Regions from separate parts of the Photobacterium sanguinicancri genome, predicted to be linked through region 2. Evidence: riboswitches for the same ligand, from Rfam matches in the RefSeq annotation. Region 2 holds a riboswitch; the other holds the start of a gene.

Region 1 (12,473 bases), on a different replicon from region 2:
AACAGAATATTTTTGTTTTTTACGATAGATAATGGCTTCACCGCCAGCCTAACAATAACGGCATCGGCTTTTATCCGTGTCATTAACTCGGCAAACCCCATGAGCACCATGATCGTTAAACCCAGACCGCCAGCACGATAACCGAGCATGTAACTAATAAACTTAAACGGATCAAATGCTGCCAGGTTGGTAGAGGCTACCTTAGCAGGGAGTACATCTCCCCAACCAAAGAGGCCTGTGCAAGCCATCAGAATAATACCGGCCATAAATAAGATGGCTTCGGTTTTGTAGCCTGTCAGGATCAACCGAGCGGCAGCAATGATAACCAGTAGAACAACGAGTATTTGGATCATTGGTCGTCACCTTGTGCTATTCGAGTAATGATGGTTTGCACAACATTGGAAGCTGCGATCAACGAAGGCAGTGGGAGATACTCATTGATCGAGTGGAAGTTATGAGCGCCAGTAAAGATGTTCGGACATGGGATCCCATTGGCTGAGAATACCGCACCGTCGTAGCCGCCACGCATTGGGATCACCTTCATTTTGATCCCGTTACTTGCATACGCTTGCTCGGCAAGCTGAACCGCTTGTTGGCCAAGGTCGTTTTCAAGGTAATTCGAAACGTTCTCGTAGCGGTCAGCAATTTTGTAGCTCAGTGACTGCTCACCGTAGAGGTTTAAAAATGACTGACACGCGTTCTCGACGAAGGTTTTACGCTGGCTGTAACCTTCTTTGGTGAAGTCTCGAATATCAATGTTTAGTACCGTTTGGGCTGAGTTCCCTTCGAGTTTTTTCATCCAGTAGTAACCCTCTCGTCCTTCGGTATTTTCTGGGGTTTCAAGACGAGGGAAAAGACTGATGAAATCGTGTGCCATTAGAAGCGAGTTCTTTAAGTTACCTTTGGAGTTCATTGGGTGTGCGCTTTGGCCATGGAAGGTGATCACCGCGCCGCCTGCATTCCAGTTTTCTTTTACGAACTCACCAATGCCACAACAATCGAGCGTATAGCCAAAATCAGCGAAATCTGGGGTGTTGAATGCTGTCGCGCCAAGCAAACCTTGCTCTTCATCTGGCACAAAGGCGACTTTGACTTCACCATGTTGAATCGTGGTATCTGTCGTGAGTACGTGTAACGTATGCATGATGGCGGCAATGGCTGCTTTATCATCGGCACCCAGTAGGCTGGTGCCATCGGTGACAAAGATATCCTGATCTAGGTAGTCATTAAGATCTGGGTTGTCTTTTAGTGTAAGTACAGCGCCGTTACCCAGTGCAATGTCGCCACCTTGGTAATGAATTAAAGCAGCATGGGTGTCGCCCGTGTGCTCGCTGGAGGTATCAAGATGTCCAAAGAAAGCCACGGTTGGGTAGTTACCAGCGCAGTTTGCGGGTAGGGTGGCTGTCACAATCCCGTTGTCACGCTGCTCGATATCGACAAGCCCCTTCATGGCTTGGAGCTCGCTAACAATGCGTTTACCTAACTCGATTTGCCCCGGAGAAGAAGGCATGATCCCTGCTGCGCCCGCTTTTTGATTTGTGGTTGTGTTTATTGTTGTGTAGCCAAGAAAGCGTTGTTTAATATCCATAATACATCTCGATTTATGTGGCAAAAATCCAATATATCCATACATAAAGTAAGATTATTAATGTGTGTTATTCATGCTTATTTACATATGAATGAATAAAAATAATACAGGCCTGCAAAGTGTGATTCGAGCCGCATAAAAGCGCTAGGCAATTGTTATGATTCCAATTTTGGGTAATTAGTTCTTACTGACGATCTTGTTGGTACTAACGAGTCACAGCAGTATTTAACTTGTGATCGCCACATATTAAAAGCTGATGGTTAATAAGCCTGCAATAAAAAGTTCAGACCATAAAAAGCCCAGCGAATAAGCTGGGCTTAAAGAAAATAGTGTCGAACTAGGTGTTAGTGATGCAACTGCTGATCAACTGCAACAGCTAGTGCGACGGTCGCACCCACCATAGGGTTATTGCCCATGCCGATGAATCCCATCATAGCTACGTGGGCTGGTACGGATGAACTCCCTGCGAATTGAGCGTCGGCGTGCATGCGGCCCATGGTATCGGTTAGGCCGTAAGAAGCAGGGCCTGCTGCGACATTATCGGGGTGTAAAGTACGGCCTGTACCACCGCCTGATGCGACAGAGAAATACGGTTTTTGCTGGGCATTGCGTTCTGATTTGTAGATCCCCGCCACTGGGTGTTGGAAACGGGTTGGGTTAGTCGAGTTACCCGTAATGCTGACATCCACTTGTTCACGGTGCATGATCGCCACCCCTTCGCGTACATCATCGGCCCCATAGCAAAGAATGTCACCGCGTAATTCGTTCGAGAAACGACGGCGGCTCACTTCGATTAATTCACCCGTATCGTAATTAAATTCGGTACGCACATAGGTAAAGCCATTAATGCGTGAGATCAGGTAAGCGGCATCTTTACCTAAACCGTTTAGGATCACTTTCAGTGGTGATTGACGGGCGCGGTTAGCGTTCATTGCAATTTTGATTGCCCCTTCCGCCGCCGCGAAAGATTCATGACCTGCTAAGAAGGCAAAGCATTGAGTGTCTTCATTCAATAAACGCGCCGCAAGAGCGCCATGGCCTAAACCGACTTTTCTCTGTGCAGCCACGCTGCCTGATTTACAAAAGGCTTGTAGCCCTTCGCCAATGGCAGTGGCGGCAGCTTCTGCGGTTAATACTTGGCGGTGTAGTGCAAGTGCAGTACCGAGGGTATAAGCATCACAGGCATTATCAAAAGCGATAGGCTGGGTGTCTAATACAATATCTTGTGGCGCAATTCCAAATGACAGGCAGTATTGTTTTGCCTCTTCTAACGACGACATGTTCATTTCTTGTAGGTATTGGTTAACTTGTGAATTCATGATGCTGCCCTCGTTATGCGTTGCGCGGATTGATAGTGGTAACAGCTTCGCTAAAGCGACCATAAACACCTGTTGCATCGGACATGGCCTCTTCGGCTGACATGCCTTTTTCAACACTTGCCATCATTTTTCCGAGGTTGAGGTATTGGTAACCAATCACTTCGTTGTTGTCATCGAGTGCCAGTTTCGTTACGTAGCCTTCGGCGAGTTCCATATAACGCACCCCTTTAGCGGATGTGGCGTAACTGGTACCGACTTGGCTGCGTTGGGTTTTACCTAAATCTTCCAGTGCTGCGCCAATTTCTAAGCCGTCTTCAGAGAATGCAGATTGGCTGCGGCCATAAACAAGTTGTAAGAAGATTTCGCGCATGGCGACATTGATAGCATCGCAGACTAGGTCGGTATTGAGCGCTTCAAGCAGGGTTTTACCCGTCAGGATTTCTGCCGCCATTGAAGCAGAGTGGGTCATGCCCGAACAGCCAATGGTCTCGATGAGTGCTTCTTCGATGATGCCCTTTTTGATATTAAGGGTGAGCTTAGCCGCGCCTTGCTGTGGTGCGCATGTGCCCACGCCATGGCTTAAACCAGAGATGGCAATAACATCGGTTGGACGGATCATTCGGCCTTCAACAGGGATAGGCGCAGAGGGGTGTAAATCGCCACGTTGAACGGGGCACATAGATTGAATTTCAGAAGAGTATTGCATGGCGTTTTCCTTAAAATGTCAGGAAAACAAGTGGGGTTGGCATGTCATATCCCTACAGAAAAATACTACCAATTTGAACAAGCCGCTGATCGAATGCTGACGACAAAAGCAATATAAAATCGAGTCAAAACAATTGTCATTAGTGGTGCTAATAACAATAATTTTTATTAAGCGATAAGTGCTTTCATCCGTTACAAGGATCACGTGTTTGTTCAGATTGATATGAGCCACATCCGTCGCTCACCAACAGTTACACCTGTTTTCTTTTCTGTAGGAGTCATCAGCCACATGGCGGTTGTTACCAGCCCCGTCGTAACGGTATTGGTATGGTAGGTGGAACCCCATCACCTTTGTTAAACATGCTACTGCTTAAGTATGTTGCGCTGCAATCAACTTTTTAGACGCGTTTTCTCTATAAAACGGTTTCTTTAGTATGAAATTAGCATAAAAGCGTGATGAGCATCACAAGGGGGCGCTTTCATTGGGCGGCATATTAGTCGGGCATTGGTTGCTATCACTTTGTCACGGTATTGATATAAAAACGGCTGCCAATGGCAGCCGTTTGGTTCTATATGTAGGGTTACGCTAGGTTCAAGCTGTAATTATTTAGCTTTCAGCTGATGCTGGTTTGTTATCTAGTGCTTGTTCCACTTTTTCGTCGACGGCTTTCACTAATAGTAGGCCGACGGTGAGTACGATCGAACCACATAAGACGAAGATCATTCTGCCCCAGAGTGGGTTAGGCAGTAAGAACATCGCCATGATAGCGACACCTGCGACAGCAATCAGTGATCCCAGCATGCGGCGTTGTTTATTATCTAGTTTCTTCTGTTCAGTCGACTCAGCCACTAATGGCGTTGCTAGGTTGTTGAAGAATTTATCGACATCCTTCTGACGGTGTTCTGCTAAAGGCTTGTAGAACAGTGTCGACATTAAGAAGAAACCAGCGGTGAAGATAAGGTGACCTATCAAACCAATGGCCACTTTAAGATCTGACCATTCACGGCCTGTTAGCGGCTCTAGGTTGAACCAGTGTTGTACCATGTCTGCGGTGATCACGAATCCGACGAAGTAAGACACCACGCCACCCATTACAAGCGTACCCCAGCCAGCCCAGTCTGGTGTCTTCTTAATGAAGAAGCCACAGAATGCAGGAATTGTCATAGGGAAGCCGATTAGCGCACCCACGTACATCATGGTGTCGAACAGGCTGAGGCCTTTGAGTGAGTTAATGAACAAGGCAACCAAAATAATGGCGATACCGAAGAAGGTAGATGTCAGTTTAGAGACCACAACCAGTTCTTTTTCAGTCGCGTTCGGGCGAAGAATAGGTTCGTAGAAGTTCTTAACAAAGATACCTGAGTTACGGTTTAGACCAGAGTCCATTGAAGACATAGTTGCTGCAAACATGGCGGCAATTAGTAGACCAACCATACCTGCTGGCATGTATTCTTGTACGAAGTATAAGTAAGCAAAGTCAGCGGCTTTCGATGCTGCTTCAGGGTAGTGCGCAGCTAGGTCAACACCCTGGCCTGCGATGTACCAAGAAGGCATAAACCAAATAACAGGACCTAATGTCATTAATACACAAGCAAGCAGTGCGGCTTTTTTTGCGTTCTTAGAATCTTTAGCGGCAAGGTAACGGTATGAATTCAGCATGTTATTGGTGATGCTGAATTGCTTGAAGAAGATGAAGAATGCCCAGATACCAAAGATGCTCAAGTAGTTTAGGTTATTACCTGAAACAAACGAAGCGCCTTCATCAACGGGGAAGTTGTTGACGATTTCTGTAACACCACCACCTTGAATAACCGCAACCACCGCACAAGTTACTGTTACTGCCATGATGATGACCATTTGCATGAAGTCAGAGGCGATAACGGCCCAAGAGCCACCTGTTACCGACATTACCAAGACCACTAAGCCGGTTAGGATAATTGTCGTGGTCATATCAAAACCAAAGATACCAGATGCGATGATTGCTAAACCATTTAGCCAAATACCTGCCGAAATAACACTGTTCGGCATGCCAGACCAAGTGAAGACTTGCTCATTTGCTTTACCAAAACGCATACGAATAGCTTCAATCACTGTGACTACGCGTAGCTGGCGGAACTTAGGTGCAAAGTACAGATAGTTCATGAGGTAGCCAAAGGCATTGGCTAGAAAAAGAATGGCAACGGCGAAACCATCTGTGTATGCCTTACCGGCTGCGCCAGTGAAGGTCCATGCACTGAATTGTGTCATAAATGCCGTTGCCCCAACCATCCACCATAGCATGCTACCGCCCCCACGGAAGTAGTCGCTGGTCGTGCTGGTAAAAGTTCTAAACATCCATCCTATTGCGATAAGAAATAGAAAATAGATGCCTACAATAATTGTATTGAGTTCCATCTGTAGACCTTTTGATAGTTATTAAATGACTTGGGCTAATACTATCTAGGTTATTTTCTATTTGTAGTATTATAACTCAAGATTGTGATTAATGATCCGCTGCGATGTCATTAAAAAGTAATACAAGTGATCAAGCTCAGAAATTGATAAAGCAAAGTAAAAAAGCTCTATAGTTGGCATGAAACTGCCATGAATAATCCGGGTGAGCATATTGGTTTGAGGTTTTTTAGTTTTTCTATGCAGTTATAGCTAGTTTTATAAGAGTTTAATGACTATTTATGGCTGTGGTGATTTATGGGGTTGAGCAGCAGCTAACGTTAATAATGGAGAATAGTATGGTCCATCCATTACACCACTGTGATGAAGTGTGTTTTTTGCCTTGATTTCAATGTGTATTTGTATGATTTAATTTGTGGTATTTAGTGTTTGTTTGATGTGTAATCTGATGGTTTTTATTGAGAGGGAGCAGAAGAGGCTAAGGAGGCGTGGGAAAAGAATGAATTAAAATCGACAAAAAAACCACTGAGGAAGAAGTAAACCTCAGTGGTACAAAAGTCAGTTAGCTATGGATACATCACCCATCCTATGTTCTGCAGACAAAGGATGGGGGGAGTAATAAGCTCAGTAATTAATGCGCGAGCTTAAAGACTTCAATAATTTCTTCCTTGGTGATTGGCTTAACACCTGCGATGGTTTTGGTGCCTGGTAAGGCGAACATGCGGATCACATCATCAGCCATTTCTTCAAATTTCTCGTCAGAAATACCATCGTCAGATAGCTTGATGTACATGCCTGTGCGTTTTAGCCACTCAGTTACTTTAACTGCCAGCAGTTTTGCTGCCATGTCATTGTCTTGCTCTACTACACCGAAACAACGGCGTGCTAATTGTGCCCAACGATCAGGACGAACATCAGCAAAGTATTCTAGGTACGGTGGAATTACCACGGCCATACCGCGTGCATGACGCATATCATAATGGGCACTTAGCGGCATTTCGATTGAGTGCATTGGAATTGAACCAAGTCGACCAAGTGCTTGGAAGCCAGACCAACCAAAAATTGAACACAATGCAAGCTGGCCACGGACTTCAAGATCTTGTGGGTTCTCGATAATTTTATCGAAGTTATCCATAAGATTCAGGATCATGCCTTCTGTCATGCGGTCTGCAAAACCAGAGTCGGCGTCGCTTGAAAGATAATGCTCAATCAAGTGTGAGAAAATGTCGATACAACTTTCTGCGGTAATAAAATCAGGTAGTGAAGCGTGAAGTTCAGGGTCAAGGATCGCAACTTTAGGGATGCGGTATTCAGAACGGCTAAAGCTCTTTTCTTTGGTTTCCCAGTTTGTGAGTACGCCACCTGCATTACATTCAGAACCCGATGCCGCAACAGTTGGGATAGAGATAATTGGGAAAGCACCAGTGTATTCACGTGGGGTACGATCACCCAGTACAACGTAGTCCCAGCAAGAACCACCACTGTAAGACGTTGCAGCAATGTATTTAGAACCGTCAATAACACTACCGCCACCCAGTGCGATAACTAAATCACAACCTTCTGCATTAAATAGCTCAATGGCTTTATCTATAGTGTGAGCACGTGGATTTGGCTCAATTTCAGTAAAAGTGACGACTTCAACGCCAGCAGCAGCCAGTGATGTCACGACTTTATCAATGATAGGAGCAAATGTGTCATTTGCTTCGTAGGTTGCTAAAAAGGCTTTTTTACCTAGACCTTGAGCAACTTGACCGACTTCTGCCAATTTTCCTGGGCCATAAACTAATTTTGTTGGGAAATTCCACGCAAAATCTTGCATTTGTTTGCTCCTCACCTGTGGTGTTGCGACCGATGATTGAAATTAATCCCTACATATTCCTGTGTACTAATTAGTGTTTGTGCTGATTAGCATTCCAATAAATACGTTTCAATTATCAATGCTCATATTGATTGAAAACTGTTGTGATACAGCTTTTTGAAGAATCTTGTATTGCACACTTCACCAAAACCTTATGAAGCCGCTTTGTAAAACCTTGAGTAAAACCTTGAGTAAAACACATTATTAAACACTTCATTGAGAAGCGTTGCTTACTCGATATTTAAATCATAATGTATTACAAGTTAGTTTGGGAGGGGTAAAATGAAAAAATCTGAATTAGTGCACACTTTTCAAACTTCTTTACACTTAGCTAAATAATATTTTTTTGCTTTTAAGGTTATATTTTTCATATATTTATGTTGAGTTTTGTGTTGTTGAGTTATTTTTCGCAATGACATCTAAGATTCACAATTCGATCTAATTCACAGAACGCTTGGTCACATGTCGATAGCATATTTGTAGTATTTTATATCAAAGCAAGAAGATCGAATTATGGAATATTTACGACCTCTGACCCTACGAACAATAAAGCAAACCGCTATTGCAACGAGTTTGACTGCTGTTTTCTTTAGCACTTCAGTACTGTCGGCTGATTTGGTGTTTCTGGATAAAACCACCTTAGAGCAAAACCGCACTTTGTTGCATTCAGAACAAGCAAGCCCTTCGATGCAGTCTGCATATCAGCGCTTGATTGAAGAAGCTGATTTGGCGATGAAAGATGGACCTTTCAGCGTGACCGATAAAGGTATGACGCCGCCAAGTGGCAATAAGCATGATTATATGAGTATTAGCCCTTACTGGTGGCCAGATACATCGAAAGAAGGTGGCCTACCTTGGGTTCGACATGATGGCAAAACCAACCCTGCGTCTAAAACAGCAGAAACTGACTCAAAACGGATTGGCCACTTTACCCGTTCAGTTCGCGCACTGGCGCTTGCCTATTACTTTAGTCAAGACGAAAAATATGCCCAGCAAGGTATTGATTACATTCGTACGTGGTTTGTAGACCAAGACACCAAGATGAACCCGAATGTGAATTTTGGTCAAGGTGTGCCCGGTGTGGCGGAAGGTCGCCGTGGCGGTATTATCGATACCCGTTCTCTTGCCGATCGCATGCTGGATGCGATTGCCTTACTTTCCCTGTCGCCTGCATGGGCAGATCAAGACGAAACACAAATTACGCAATGGTATAGCGAGTATTTAGATTGGCTCATTGTTGATGATTTATCGGGTGGACCAAAAGGGGAAGCCGCTTCTGCCAATAACCACGGTACTTGGTACGACTACCAAGTGGCGAGTATTGCTTATTTCTTAGGTAACGAACCCTTGGCTAAGAAAATGGTGCAAAAAGGCAAAATGCGGATTGATACCCAGTTTGAAAAGGACGGCTCACAGCCGCACGAAATCGAACGTACCCGTGCTTACCATTACCACTATTTCAGTCTGGATCCTTTGGTTGGCATTGCCCAAATTGGCGACAAAGTTGGGGTTGATCTTTGGCATCACACGAATCCCAAAGGCGGTTCATTAGCTTCGGGGATCCAGTTGATGGCGAATTACCACGATCCTGCCGTGACTTGGCCTTATACCCAAAAAGATAAACGTCGACGCGTTGAGCGGATGACGCCTCTGTACCTTAAAGCGGGTGTGGCGCTTGATCGCAGTGACTGGATCAAGTTGGCGACCAATACCGATTTTAGTCAAATGACAGTGAAGAAGAATTTGGCGGAAGTCTGGGCGCAGCGCGATATCGAACTTTTGTACCCAAGAAAATAATACACCTTCAATTTGTGGGCTTACGTTAAGCCCGCCTCTATTACATGATAAGTGGAAGAGACAATGTCTAAATTAAATACTGTAACCTTGGCTGTTATTGCGGCTGTATGTGCGGGCTCGGCGTCTGCGGCTTCTGTCGATTTTCGTCACGAATATAAGCACGATCGTAAAGAGCACTCCAATCGAATCAAGATGAGTGCCAGCACGAATGATTTTTACTATGGCGTAGAAATGAAATTCGTTGCGGGTAAAGATAACAACGATGAATATAGCGGCCCATTCCAGAACATGAAGCAAAACGGTTCTGAGTTCGATTTTGGTTATGTCTATAATGTGACGGATCAATTCTACCTGCAACCGGGTATGCCAATTACGTTTGGTACTGATAGCGTCACCTTTAAACCACAGCTTCGTGTTGGTTATAAATTTGATTCAGGCATTACGGCAAAATTACGTTACCGTCATGAATTTAGACAGTTTGAAGATGCAACCGAGAAAGATAACCAACAAAAGAGCAAGGTAACCGCAAATCTTGATTACAGCTATGAGCAGTTTCAGTTTGGTTTAGAGAGTAACTACGAAAAAGCGCAAACGGATGATGTGGTTTACTACAATAACAAAGACTACAACTGGGATGTGAACATGAAGCTGGGTTATAAAATTCCAGATTCAGATTGGCGCCCTTACGTAGAGTTCGGCAATATCTCTGTTAGCAGTGATTCAGACAAGCGTCAGTTACGTAGCCGTGTCGGTGTGACTTACAGCTTCTAAACGAAATTTTACGCACACAGTTAATAAAGCCAGCAATGTTGCTGGCTTTTGTTTATCTGTTAATTAGGCTGTTATTTAAATGGAGTTAGTCATTAGTTACTGGCTAAGTTTAAACAACTGGCTGAACGATACGTTGTTCTTATTCACAAGACGCTTTTGCTGTGCAAGCAATAGCTCAGCTGTGGCGACTGCATCAATTAAGGCGTTGTGCCCATTGTATTCAGGTAGACCATAACGAGTACGTGTCGCTGATAAGGTCACATCAAGTGCTTCTTGGTTGATCGCTCTTCCAAGGTGTTTTTCTATGCACAAGGTATCTAACCACAGTAAAGGTAGCTGGTGTAATCCATAGTGTGCTTTTAGGTACTGAATAATAAAGTTGGTTTCGATCATACAGCCATGAGCAACCAATACCTTGCCCTTGGCGGTATCGAAAAAAGCGGTCATGGCATCGTGTATCGCGACACCATCAGACAGCATTTGTGGCGTGATGTGGTTGATCACGGCTGTTTCTGGGCGAATTTGTGATTCAGTATTAATGAACACATGGTTTGCAGTGGCGAGATCCACCTTTCCCTTTTTCATTTCAACCCAGCCCATCGACAAAATCAGGTCAACATCACTGTCTAAACCCGTAGTTTCAAAATCCAGGACTAGATAATCTAAATCGCAGGCTAATTCACTGAGTGCAGGGCAAGGTTGATCGACCAAATCGGCGAGATATTGGGGCAATTGCACCGTATTGAGGTAGTGCTTTCGCTGGCGCTTGATACGTTCAAGCGGGTGGAAGTAATTAACCAATGCTTTCATTTATCGGCTTCCGAAACGAACTTTTGCAGCTTCTTGCAGATCGGCAACAATGCGGAAAGCATCTTTTAAATGCTTACGCTCAAAGCTACCAAAGCTATCTGGGTTGATATTGTTGTCGGGTTTTTGCCCCTGTTTAAGCGCTTCTAGCTGGTGGCTAAAACGGAGTGACAAAATGAACTGATATGCGCCTGTAATGTTTTTAAACGCATCGTCACTTAAGGCGTTTTGGCTGTTTGCAGCCTTGAAGCGCTCGTCGGTGGCAGAGAGGTCACACTCAACGGCCAAACCATAAATACGCGCAAGGTCGATAATCAAATTGATCGCGTATTTCTTCACGTTCAGGGTTTTCTTATTCTCACCTGATTTTTCAAGCACGAGGTTGTTGAAAATGCCCAAGGGAGGATTGGTGGTAATGGCATCGTTCACCAGCGTGCTAAGGAACTCACGGTTATTACGGATATTGCTATGCAGCGCATCGCGCAACGTGGTTTCGTATTCGCTGTTGCCATAAATCGTACGGATTTCAAGAAAAACACTGATGTTTAATAGGCGTTCGTATTCAGGGTTACTGACCCACTTTTTATAGTATTCCTTCCATACCTTGACAGGTTGACACCATTTCGGGGTCGCGGCCATGTATTTGCCCGGGCACAGCGGGTAGTCACAGCTGGCTAAGCCATTAGTGACAATCATGGCAAGGTGATTAAAGTAGATGCGATCGTTATCCGTTGCACTGTCAGACAGCACGATCGCGCTATCTTGATCTGAGAGCATATGGACTTCATTACGAGCATGAGATCCTGCCACGATCCAAGAGAAATCACACGGCGGAGGGCCTAATTTGTCGATAGCAATTTGAATTAAGCGTCGGGTGTACGCATCCATAATCATGGTCATGACTTTGCCAATCACCTCAGGTGCCACACGCCCGTCAACTAAGGCTTCAAAAATTGCTTGGCGCTCAGGTGTGAAACTGGCGAGGGATTTGATGCTGCCAGCGTATTTGATTTTCTCAATTAAGAAGATGGCTTGGACACGGTGATTTTGCACCAGATGGGTAGTAGTCAGTAAGCCCACGACTTTGTTGTCTTCAACCACAGGCAGGTTGCGAATGTTGAACTGCATCATCACAGAGGCAGCATGCAGCACTAAATCGTCAGGCTTTATGGTAAGTGGTGAATGGGTCATTACGTCGGAGATCGGACGGTCGATAGCAACGCCATGAGCGATCAC
Region 2 (12,473 bases):
TAAGCACGTATCGTTACGTGAATACATAGCGTAACGAGGCGAACTCGGGGAACTGAAACATCTAAGTACCCGAAGGAAGAGAAATCAACCGAGATTCCGAGAGTAGCGGCGAGCGAAATCGGATTAGCCCTTAAGCCAGTCTTGCGTTAGGTGAATGTGCTGGAAAGCACAGCGATACAGGGTGATAGCCCCGTAACCGACAACGCATTATTAGTGAAAACGAGTAGGACGGGACACGTGATATCCTGTTTGAACATGGGGGGACCATCCTCCAAGGCTAAATACTCCTGACTGACCGATAGTGAACCAGTACCGTGAGGGAAAGGCGAAAAGAACCCCTGTGAGGGGAGTGAAATAGAACCTGAAACCGTGTACGTACAAGCAGTAGGAGCCCACTTGTTGGGTGACTGCGTACCTTTTGTATAATGGGTCAGCGACTTAATTTTAGTAGCAAGGTTAACCGTTTAGGGGAGCCGTAGGGAAACCGAGTCTTAACTGGGCGTCATAGTTGCTAGGATTAGACCCGAAACCAGGTGATCTAGCCATGGGCAGGTTGAAGGTGAGGTAACACTTACTGGAGGACCGAACCGACTAATGTTGAAAAATTAGCGGATGACTTGTGGCTAGGGGTGAAAGGCCAATCAAACCTGGAGATAGCTGGTTCTCCCCGAAAGCTATTTAGGTAGCGCCTCGGACGAATACTACTGGGGGTAGAGCACTGTTAAGGCTAGGGGGTCATCCCGACTTACCAACCCTTTGCAAACTCCGAATACCAGTAAGTACTATCCGGGAGACACACGGCGGGTGCTAACGTCCGTCGTGGAGAGGGAAACAACCCAGACCGCCAGCTAAGGTCCCAAAGTTATAGCTAAGTGGGAAACGATGTGGGAAGGCTCAGACAGCCAGGATGTTGGCTTAGAAGCAGCCATCATTTAAAGAAAGCGTAATAGCTCACTGGTCGAGTCGGCCTGCGCGGAAGATTTAACGGGGCTAAGCTATACACCGAAGCTGCGGCAATATGACTTGTTCATATTGGGTAGGGGAGCGTTCTGTAAGCCGTTGAAGGTGGTCTGTAAGGGCTGCTGGAGGTATCAGAAGTGCGAATGCTGACATGAGTAACGATAAAGGGAGTGAAAAACTCCCTCGCCGGAAGATCAAGGGTTCCTGTCCAACGTTAATCGGGGCAGGGTAAGTCGACCCCTAAGGCGAGGCCGAAAGGCGTAGTCGATGGGAAACGGGTTAATATTCCCGTACTGCTTATAACTGCGATGGGGGGACGGAGAAGGCTAGGTGGGCTTGGCGACGGTCGTCCAAGTTCAAGGGTGTAGGCTGATAGTTTAGGCAAATCCGGACTATCTTAAGGCTGAGACCCGATGTCGAGTCACTACGGTGATGAAGTCATTGATGCCATGCTTCCGGGAAAAGCCTCTAAGCGATAGGTTATAAGCAATCGTACCCCAAACCGACACAGGTGATCAGGTAGAGAATACCAAGGCGCTTGAGAGAACTCGGGTGAAGGAACTAGGCAAAATGGTACCGTAACTTCGGGAGAAGGTACGCTCCTCGCGGTGATGAGACTTGCTCTCTAAGCTGCTGGGAGTCGCAGATACCAGGTGGCTGCAACTGTTTATTAAAAACACAGCACTGTGCAAAATCGAAAGATGACGTATACGGTGTGACGCCTGCCCGGTGCCGGAAGGTTAATTGATGGGGTTAGACTTCGGTCGAAGCTCTTGATCGAAGCCCCGGTAAACGGCGGCCGTAACTATAACGGTCCTAAGGTAGCGAAATTCCTTGTCGGGTAAGTTCCGACCTGCACGAATGGCGTAATGATGGCCACGCTGTCTCCACCCGAGACTCAGTGAAATTGAAATCGCAGTGAAGATGCTGTGTACCCGCGGCTAGACGGAAAGACCCCGTGAACCTTTACTACAGCTTGGCACTGAACATTGACCCTACATGTGTAGGATAGGTGGGAGCCTTTGAAGCATTGTCGCTAGATGATGTGGAGGCAATCTTGAAATACCACCCTTGTATGCTTGATGTTCTAACGTCGCCCCCTAATCGGGGGTGCGGACAGTGCCTGGTGGGTAGTTTGACTGGGGCGGTCTCCTCCCAAAGAGTAACGGAGGAGCACGAAGGTGGGCTAATCACGGTCGGACATCGTGAGGTTAGTGCAATGGCATAAGCCCGCTTGACTGCGAGAATGACAATTCGAGCAGGTGCGAAAGCAGGTCATAGTGATCCGGTGGTTCTGAATGGAAGGGCCATCGCTCAACGGATAAAAGGTACTCCGGGGATAACAGGCTGATACCGCCCAAGAGTTCATATCGACGGCGGTGTTTGGCACCTCGATGTCGGCTCATCACATCCTGGGGCTGAAGTCGGTCCCAAGGGTATGGCTGTTCGCCATTTAAAGTGGTACGCGAGCTGGGTTTAGAACGTCGTGAGACAGTTCGGTCCCTATCTGCCGTGGGCGTTAGATGATTGAGAGGGGCTGCTCCTAGTACGAGAGGACCGGAGTGGACGAACCGCTGGTGTTCGGGTTGTTATGCCAATAGCATTGCCCGGTAGCTACGTTCGGAATCGATAAGCGCTGAAAGCATCTAAGCGCGAAGCGAGCCTCAAGATGAGTCATCTCTAGACCTTTAAGGTCTCTAAAGGGTTGTCGAAGACTACGACGTTGATAGGCAGGGTGTGTAAGTGCTGCGAGGCATTGAGCTAACCTGTACTAATTGCCCGTGAGGCTTAACCATACAACACCCAAGGGGTTTTACGGACTCCATAACGCTTGAATGCGTGTTAAGAACGAATATTGTAACTAGTTAGATTTTCCCAGATTGTATCTTCCGCTACGGCGTAAGATAAACCGAATTTGCTTGGCGACCATAGCATTATGGACCCACCTGATCCCATGCCGAACTCAGTAGTGAAACGTAATAGCGCCGATGGTAGTGTGGGGTCTCCCCATGTGAGAGTAGGTCATCGCCAGGCTTCAATTTTGAGAGCCCGTTGGCAACAACGGGCTTTTATTTCGCTCTAGCATCAAGCGGTGTGAGCGGAGTCAATATAAGGTTTTTATGTTTTAATCGAATGATTAAAAAGATGAAAGTTTTATCTTGACTTAAAAGTTGAGAAGCGTATTATACGCGTCCTGACTTGCTGAAGCGTTCAACGCTAAGGTATTGAAAGTCAACGTTCTTTAACAATTTGACCATGCAATCTGTGTGGGCACTCGTGAAATGAATAGTCAAAACTGTTCATTGTGACTTTTTAAGTAACAATGAATTTGGCATCAATGAACTGAGTGACCAATACAAAACTTAAGTTTACTTAAGCTTTGGCACAGTCAATTCGAATATCATGACTAGCTTCTAGTTATCGATATTCAATCAGTATTCATTGAGCCATCAAAAACTTTAAATTGAAGAGTTTGATCATGGCTCAGATTGAACGCTGGCGGCAGGCCTAACACATGCAAGTCGAGCGGTAACAGGAATTAGCTTGCTAATTTGCTGACGAGCGGCGGACGGGTGAGTAATGCCTGGGAATATGCCTTGATGTGGGGGATAACTATTGGAAACGATAGCTAATACCGCATAATGCCTACGGGCCAAAGAGGGGGATCTTCGGACCTCTCGCGTCAAGATTAGCCCAGGTGGGATTAGCTAGTTGGTGGGGTAATGGCTCACCAAGGCGACGATCCCTAGCTGGTTTGAGAGGATGATCAGCCACACTGGAACTGAGACACGGTCCAGACTCCTACGGGAGGCAGCAGTGGGGAATATTGCACAATGGGGGAAACCCTGATGCAGCCATGCCGCGTGTATGAAGAAGGCCTTCGGGTTGTAAAGTACTTTCAGTTGTGAGGAAGGCGGTAACGTTAATAGCGTTGCCGTTTGACGTTAGCAACAGAAGAAGCACCGGCTAACTCCGTGCCAGCAGCCGCGGTAATACGGAGGGTGCGAGCGTTAATCGGAATTACTGGGCGTAAAGCGCATGCAGGCGGTCTGTTAAGCAAGATGTGAAAGCCCGGGGCTCAACCTCGGAACAGCATTTTGAACTGGCAGACTAGAGTCTTGTAGAGGGGGGTAGAATTTCAGGTGTAGCGGTGAAATGCGTAGAGATCTGAAGGAATACCGGTGGCGAAGGCGGCCCCCTGGACAAAGACTGACGCTCAGATGCGAAAGCGTGGGGAGCAAACAGGATTAGATACCCTGGTAGTCCACGCCGTAAACGATGTCTACTTGGAGGTTGGGACCTTGAGTCCTGGCTTTCGGAGCTAACGCGTTAAGTAGACCGCCTGGGGAGTACGGTCGCAAGATTAAAACTCAAATGAATTGACGGGGGCCCGCACAAGCGGTGGAGCATGTGGTTTAATTCGATGCAACGCGAAGAACCTTACCTACTCTTGACATCCAGAGAATTCGCTAGAGATAGCTTAGTGCCTTCGGGAACTCTGAGACAGGTGCTGCATGGCTGTCGTCAGCTCGTGTTGTGAAATGTTGGGTTAAGTCCCGCAACGAGCGCAACCCTTATCCTTGTTTGCCAGCACGTAATGGTGGGAACTCCAGGGAGACTGCCGGTGATAAACCGGAGGAAGGTGGGGACGACGTCAAGTCATCATGGCCCTTACGAGTAGGGCTACACACGTGCTACAATGGCGTATACAGAGGGCTGCCAACCAGCGATGGTGAGCGAATCCCAGAAAGTACGTCGTAGTCCGGATTGGAGTCTGCAACTCGACTCCATGAAGTCGGAATCGCTAGTAATCGTGGATCAGAATGCCACGGTGAATACGTTCCCGGGCCTTGTACACACCGCCCGTCACACCATGGGAGTGGGCTGCACCAGAAGTAGATAGCTTAACCTTCGGGAGGGCGTTTACCACGGTGTGGTTCATGACTGGGGTGAAGTCGTAACAAGGTAGCCCTAGGGGAACCTGGGGCTGGATCACCTCCTTAAACGATAGACTGCTTGTTTGATGCAGTGTCCACACAGATTGCTTGGTTAAAATGTAAAAGAACGCAAAAAAGACTTGGGTCTGTAGCTCAGGTGGTTAGAGCGCACCCCTGATAAGGGTGAGGTCGGTGGTTCAAGTCCACTCAGACCCACCACTTTTTCTCCCAGAAAAAGTGGCGGTAAACAGTCTTTTTATACGTTGGGGTTATAGCTCAGCTGGGAGAGCGCCTGCCTTGCACGCAGGAGGTCTGCGGTTCGATCCCGCATAGCTCCACCACTTTCTAAAGACATTCGACAGAGTGTGATTAGAAAGTGGATTTTTCATCTCTGATGATCAAAACACCTGTTCTTTAACAATCTGGAAAGCTGACTAGTAAATTGAATCGTTAGATTCAATTACAATAGTTTTTATCTTTAATGATAAAAACGAGTTCTCAAAACAACACACATTCAAGTGTCTTGTGTAGAGTCCGGCGAAAAACCAATGTCCTCATTTTTCTTGATCGGAAATGAGTGACGATAAAACCTTGGTTGTTTGAACATACAGACCTCTTGGGGTTGTATGGTTAAGTGACTAAGCGTACACGGTGGATGCCTTGGCAGTCAGAGGCGATGAAGGACGTATTAACTTGCGATAAGCCCAGTTTAGATAGTAAAAATCACTTGAGACTGGGATTTCCGAATGGGGAAACCCACGTGCATAAGCACGTATCGTTACGTGAATACATAGCGTAACGAGGCGAACTCGGGGAACTGAAACATCTAAGTACCCGAAGGAAGAGAAATCAACCGAGATTCCGAGAGTAGCGGCGAGCGAAATCGGATTAGCCCTTAAGCCAGTCTTGCGTTAGGTGAATGTGCTGGAAAGCACAGCGATACAGGGTGATAGCCCCGTAACCGACAACGCATTATTAGTGAAAACGAGTAGGACGGGACACGTGATATCCTGTTTGAACATGGGGGGACCATCCTCCAAGGCTAAATACTCCTGACTGACCGATAGTGAACCAGTACCGTGAGGGAAAGGCGAAAAGAACCCCTGTGAGGGGAGTGAAATAGAACCTGAAACCGTGTACGTACAAGCAGTAGGAGCCCACTTGTTGGGTGACTGCGTACCTTTTGTATAATGGGTCAGCGACTTAATTTTAGTAGCAAGGTTAACCGTTTAGGGGAGCCGTAGGGAAACCGAGTCTTAACTGGGCGTCATAGTTGCTAGGATTAGACCCGAAACCAGGTGATCTAGCCATGGGCAGGTTGAAGGTGAGGTAACACTTACTGGAGGACCGAACCGACTAATGTTGAAAAATTAGCGGATGACTTGTGGCTAGGGGTGAAAGGCCAATCAAACCTGGAGATAGCTGGTTCTCCCCGAAAGCTATTTAGGTAGCGCCTCGGACGAATACTACTGGGGGTAGAGCACTGTTAAGGCTAGGGGGTCATCCCGACTTACCAACCCTTTGCAAACTCCGAATACCAGTAAGTACTATCCGGGAGACACACGGCGGGTGCTAACGTCCGTCGTGGAGAGGGAAACAACCCAGACCGCCAGCTAAGGTCCCAAAGTTATAGCTAAGTGGGAAACGATGTGGGAAGGCTCAGACAGCCAGGATGTTGGCTTAGAAGCAGCCATCATTTAAAGAAAGCGTAATAGCTCACTGGTCGAGTCGGCCTGCGCGGAAGATTTAACGGGGCTAAGCTATACACCGAAGCTGCGGCAATATGACTTGTTCATATTGGGTAGGGGAGCGTTCTGTAAGCCGTTGAAGGTGGTCTGTAAGGGCTGCTGGAGGTATCAGAAGTGCGAATGCTGACATGAGTAACGATAAAGGGAGTGAAAAACTCCCTCGCCGGAAGATCAAGGGTTCCTGTCCAACGTTAATCGGGGCAGGGTAAGTCGACCCCTAAGGCGAGGCCGAAAGGCGTAGTCGATGGGAAACGGGTTAATATTCCCGTACTGCTTATAACTGCGATGGGGGGACGGAGAAGGCTAGGTGGGCTTGGCGACGGTCGTCCAAGTTCAAGGGTGTAGGCTGATAGTTTAGGCAAATCCGGACTATCTTAAGGCTGAGACCCGATGTCGAGTCACTACGGTGATGAAGTCATTGATGCCATGCTTCCGGGAAAAGCCTCTAAGCGATAGGTTATAAGCAATCGTACCCCAAACCGACACAGGTGATCAGGTAGAGAATACCAAGGCGCTTGAGAGAACTCGGGTGAAGGAACTAGGCAAAATGGTACCGTAACTTCGGGAGAAGGTACGCTCCTCGCGGTGATGAGACTTGCTCTCTAAGCTGCTGGGAGTCGCAGATACCAGGTGGCTGCAACTGTTTATTAAAAACACAGCACTGTGCAAAATCGAAAGATGACGTATACGGTGTGACGCCTGCCCGGTGCCGGAAGGTTAATTGATGGGGTTAGACTTCGGTCGAAGCTCTTGATCGAAGCCCCGGTAAACGGCGGCCGTAACTATAACGGTCCTAAGGTAGCGAAATTCCTTGTCGGGTAAGTTCCGACCTGCACGAATGGCGTAATGATGGCCACGCTGTCTCCACCCGAGACTCAGTGAAATTGAAATCGCAGTGAAGATGCTGTGTACCCGCGGCTAGACGGAAAGACCCCGTGAACCTTTACTACAGCTTGGCACTGAACATTGACCCTACATGTGTAGGATAGGTGGGAGCCTTTGAAGCATTGTCGCTAGATGATGTGGAGGCAATCTTGAAATACCACCCTTGTATGCTTGATGTTCTAACGTCGCCCCCTAATCGGGGGTGCGGACAGTGCCTGGTGGGTAGTTTGACTGGGGCGGTCTCCTCCCAAAGAGTAACGGAGGAGCACGAAGGTGGGCTAATCACGGTCGGACATCGTGAGGTTAGTGCAATGGCATAAGCCCGCTTGACTGCGAGAATGACAATTCGAGCAGGTGCGAAAGCAGGTCATAGTGATCCGGTGGTTCTGAATGGAAGGGCCATCGCTCAACGGATAAAAGGTACTCCGGGGATAACAGGCTGATACCGCCCAAGAGTTCATATCGACGGCGGTGTTTGGCACCTCGATGTCGGCTCATCACATCCTGGGGCTGAAGTCGGTCCCAAGGGTATGGCTGTTCGCCATTTAAAGTGGTACGCGAGCTGGGTTTAGAACGTCGTGAGACAGTTCGGTCCCTATCTGCCGTGGGCGTTAGATGATTGAGAGGGGCTGCTCCTAGTACGAGAGGACCGGAGTGGACGAACCGCTGGTGTTCGGGTTGTTATGCCAATAGCATTGCCCGGTAGCTACGTTCGGAATCGATAAGCGCTGAAAGCATCTAAGCGCGAAGCGAGCCTCAAGATGAGTCATCTCTAGACCTTTAAGGTCTCTAAAGGGTTGTCGAAGACTACGACGTTGATAGGCAGGGTGTGTAAGTGCTGCGAGGCATTGAGCTAACCTGTACTAATTGCCCGTGAGGCTTAACCATACAACACCCAAGGGGTTTTACGGACTCCATAAACGCTTGAATGCGTGTTAAGAACGATATTGTAACTAGTTAGATTTTCCCAGATTGTATCTTCCGCCAACGGCGTAAGATAAACCGAATTTGCTTGGCGACCATAGCATTATGGACCCACCTGATCCCATGCCGAACTCAGTAGTGAAACGTAATAGCGCCGATGGTAGTGTGGGGTCTCCCCATGTGAGAGTAGGTCATCGCCAGGCTTTAAATTTAGATAAGTGTATTGAACGACATTTATCGGATAGACAGGCAACTGTTTATCACCGTGTGGAGCGGTAGTTCAGTTGGTTAGAATACCGGCCTGTCACGCCGGGGGTCGCGGGTTCGAGTCCCGTCCGCTCCGCCACTTATTTAGACAGAGTTAAGTCTTTAAAATAACTAATAGGGGTGTAGCTCCAATTGGCAGAGCAGCGGATTCCAAATCCGCGTGTTGGGAGTTCGAATCTCTCCACCCCTGCCATCTTTAAGGCTCTAGCAGAAATGCTAGAGCCTTTTTCGTTTCTGTCGCCTCAAATTTTATTTTTATTATTATCTATTGATCTTGGTCTTGTTGTTGTTTGTATTTGAGAGTAGGATTTATTCGCTGAACGGCGATCGAGCCGATCACGGGTGATGGAGTTCCACCTTAACCGCTCATACTGAGATAATGACTCCTGCTATAGTTAGGATAGATCTATCTATGGTGGGGTAATTAACTATCATATTGTCTATCCTTAAAAATTCATTAAGAGATAAACAGAGATAGTATGGCTCACCCTCTAAGTGCAAATCCTAAAATATTTATCCAGATCATTCGCTGGACACTTCTGATTACTCCTGTTGCTATCCTTGTTGGTTCACTAAATGCGTTCTTTTTGTGGATATTAAGTACAGCGACAGCGACTCGTGTTGATAACCCTTGGTTGATTTATTTATTGCCCTTAGCGGGTATTGTGATTGTCTATTGCTATCGTAACTTGGGTAAAAACTCCGAAGGTGGCAATAACCTTATCATGGATGAAATTCACCAACCGGGTGCAGGGATCCCAACACGTATGGGCCCCTTGGTATTAATTACGACGGTTATTACACATTTATTTGGTGGTTCGGCGGGTCGAGAAGGTACGGCGGTGCAAATTGGTGGCGCAACCACACACTGGCTTGCTCGTCTCTTTAAGTTGAATGAAGCCGATACTCGGCTTATTTTGATTTCTGGTGTTGCGGCTGGCTTTGGTGCTGTTTTTGGTACTCCATTAACGGGGGCTATTTTTGCATTGGAAGTATTGGCAATTGGCCGACTGCGTTACGATGCCATCATCCCCGCCTTATTTGCTGCTATTCTTGCTGACTTTGTCTGCTCTGCATTAGGGGCTCACCACACTCACTACCGAATCGATTTTCTTCAAAATATCACCTTATTTGATCAGGTACTCAAGGTTGATCTTTGGTTAATGGTTAAAATTATTATTGGTTCAGTTGCGTTTGGCTTAGCTGGCTATTTGTTTGGTGAGTTGACCCATGCGTTTAAAGATATCTTTAAAGCGACCCTTAAGAACCCCTATGTGATCGTCGTAACGGGAGGCTTGATTGTGATTGGCCTAACCCAGTGGATTGGTAATTACGATTATATCGGCCTTGGTGTTTATAGCACTCGTGAAGGGGGCGTTAGTATTTTAAGCGCGTTTCAAGAAGGTGGCGCAGAATGGTATAGCTGGGCTTTGAAGTTGTTATTAACCGCAATTACTTTGGCCGCAGGTTATAAGGGTGGTGAAGTTACACCACTGTTCTTTGTGGGGGCTACGCTTGGTAACACCATGGCTTGGCTACTTGGGGCGCCCGTTGATTTATTTGCCGCGCTTGGCTTTTTAGCAGTTTTTGCTGCTGCGACCAATACACCACTGGCTTGTACCATTATGGGGGTTGAGTTGTTTGGTGCTGACCATATGCTGTATTTCGCAATAGCCTGTTATACCGCGTATTACTTTAGTGGTCATACTGGAATTTACTCTTCACAGCGTGTCGCTGTACCAAAACTTTTTGATGATGAAGGTGCTCCTAAAATCACTCATAAGCTGGGTGAATTGAGAGAGACGCATTCATCATTACTCAAAGCATTAGTGAAGAAATTTTCAAAATAATAGTTGGGGCTGCTTTTGCAGCCTTTCTTTTTTATGGTGCTTAGGCCAAATTTATTGGTTTCTTCCTTGCTGCGCTTTCTTCCCTTCCCTATACTCCTTGCTGAAACTTGTCGGAGTGCCATTTGGCTGAGACCGCATTGCGGGATCCGTAGAACCTGATCAGGCTAATACCTGCGAAGGGAACAAGAGAAAATCTTCTGTTTAACGGTACCTGTATTTCCTTTCATCACCGTTAAGCTGTCAGATGATGCTGCACACCCTACGTGTACGCCTCTTGTTTATGCACCAATCCGTCAAGCAAATATCCCAACCATGGAACCGTAAGGATTTTGCTATGTCGATTCGCAAACAAGCGAGACTGGAAGCTAAACAATTTATAGATTCACTTACCGCCCAACCATACCCGAACTCCCAGAAGGTATATATCGAAGGTAGTCGCCCTGATATCCAAGTACCGATGCGAGAAATTGCACTGGCCGATAGCTTAGTGGGCGGAACTAAAGATCAGCCTATCTTAGAACCGAATGAAGCGATCCGTGTGTACGATACTTCTGGCTTCTACACTGATCCCGAGCAAGATATCGATATCTATGCGGGATTGCCAAAAGTGCGAGAGGCTTGGATCGCTGAACGTAACGATACCAACCTGCTTGATGGCCTGAGTTCCATTTATTCTAAAGAGCGTCTTGCTGATGACACTCTAGATGACCTTCGCTTTGGTGAGCGAGCGCGTATTCGTCGTGCAAAAGAAGGGCAACGTGTTACTCAGCTGCATTATGCGCGCCAAGGTGTGATAACGCCTGAAATGGAATACATCGCGATTCGCGAGAATATGGGACGCGCTAAATACCGTGATGAAGTGTTGAATCATCAGCACCCCGGTATGAATTTTGGCGCTAATCTACCAGAAGAAATTTCAGCTGAGTTTGTTCGTAAAGAAATTGCTGAAGGTCGAGCAATCATCCCTGCCAATATTAATCACCCTGAATCAGAGCCAATGATCATTGGCCGTAACTTCTTAGTTAAAGTGAATGCCAATATCGGCAACTCTTCAGTGAGCTCTTCTATTGAAGAAGAAGTCGAGAAGTTAGTGTGGTCGACCCGTTGGGGCGGCGATACTGTGATGGATTTATCGACAGGGCGTAATATTCACGAAACACGCGAGTGGATCATTCGCAATAGCCCTGTCCCTATTGGCACAGTGCCGATGTACCAAGCGCTTGAAAAAGTGAATGGCATCGCCGAAAACCTCACTTGGGACGTTTTCCGCGATACGTTACTAGAACAAGCTGAGCAAGGGGTCGATTACTTTACTATTCATGCGGGTGTATTGCTGCGCTATGTGCCTATGACGGCAAAACGCGTGACTGGCATAGTGTCTCGCGGTGGTTCTATCATGGCGAAGTGGTGTCTGGCTCACCATGAAGAAAGTTTCTTGTACCTTCATTTCCGTGAGATCTGTGAAATTTGTGCCAAGTACGATATTTCACTCTCGTTAGGCGATGGCTTGCGTCCAGGCTCTGTGGCCGATGCGAACGATGAAGCACAATTTAGTGAGCTACGCACCCTAGGTGAGTTAACGAAAGTAGCTTGGGAATACGATGTACAGGTGATGATCGAAGGCCCGGGTCATGTCCCAATGCACATGATTAAAGAAAACATGGAAGAGCAACTTAAGCACTGCCATGAAGCCCCTTTCTATACATTAGGCCCGCTGACTACCGATATTGCCCCTGGTTACGATCACATTACCTCGGGTATTGGTGCTGCCATGATAGGTTGGTACGGCTGTGCCATGCTCTGTTACGTTACGCCTAAAGAGCACCTTGGCTTACCGAATAAAGAAGACGTTAAAGTTGGCCTGATCACTTATAAGCTGTGTGCTCATGCCGCCGATCTTG

The links. A riboswitch is a leader RNA that binds a small molecule or an ion and turns the genes downstream of it on or off. The one in region 2 is predicted to bind fluoride.
Region 1: another riboswitch for fluoride. It lies ahead of OCU87_RS24870 (iron-sulfur cluster assembly scaffold protein); the one in region 2 lies ahead of OCU87_RS16695 (voltage-gated chloride channel family protein).

The regions. Positions count from the first base shown of each region.
Region 1 is NZ_AP024851.1:1,811,509-1,823,981, forward strand. It holds gene dcuC (C4-dicarboxylate transporter DcuC) at 1-353, opposite strand, end outside; gene pepT (peptidase T) at 350-1,588, opposite strand; gene OCU87_RS24865 (GGGtGRT protein) at 1,933-2,907, opposite strand; gene OCU87_RS24870 (iron-sulfur cluster assembly scaffold protein) at 2,921-3,613, opposite strand; fluoride riboswitch at 3,878-3,971, opposite strand; gene OCU87_RS24875 (sodium:solute symporter family transporter) at 4,220-6,007, opposite strand; gene OCU87_RS24880 (iron-containing alcohol dehydrogenase) at 6,636-7,823, opposite strand; gene OCU87_RS24885 (alginate lyase family protein) at 8,376-9,659, shown strand; gene OCU87_RS24890 (oligogalacturonate-specific porin KdgM family protein) at 9,723-10,430, shown strand; gene OCU87_RS24895 (3'-5' exonuclease) at 10,527-11,240, opposite strand; gene OCU87_RS24900 (DUF294 nucleotidyltransferase-like domain-containing protein) at 11,241-12,473, opposite strand, start outside.
Region 2 is NZ_AP024850.1:3,624,484-3,636,956, reverse strand. It holds rRNA gene OCU87_RS16740 (23S ribosomal RNA) at 1-2,756, shown strand, start outside; rRNA gene rrf (5S ribosomal RNA) at 2,879-2,994, shown strand; rRNA gene OCU87_RS16730 (16S ribosomal RNA) at 3,422-4,964, shown strand; tRNA gene OCU87_RS16725 (tRNA-Ile) at 5,041-5,117, shown strand; tRNA gene OCU87_RS16720 (tRNA-Ala) at 5,164-5,239, shown strand; rRNA gene OCU87_RS16715 (23S ribosomal RNA) at 5,527-8,419, shown strand; rRNA gene rrf (5S ribosomal RNA) at 8,543-8,658, shown strand; tRNA gene OCU87_RS16705 (tRNA-Asp) at 8,725-8,801, shown strand; tRNA gene OCU87_RS16700 (tRNA-Trp) at 8,839-8,915, shown strand; fluoride riboswitch at 9,055-9,118, shown strand; gene OCU87_RS16695 (voltage-gated chloride channel family protein) at 9,202-10,572, shown strand; TPP riboswitch at 10,674-10,771, shown strand; gene thiC (phosphomethylpyrimidine synthase ThiC) at 10,907-12,473, shown strand, end outside.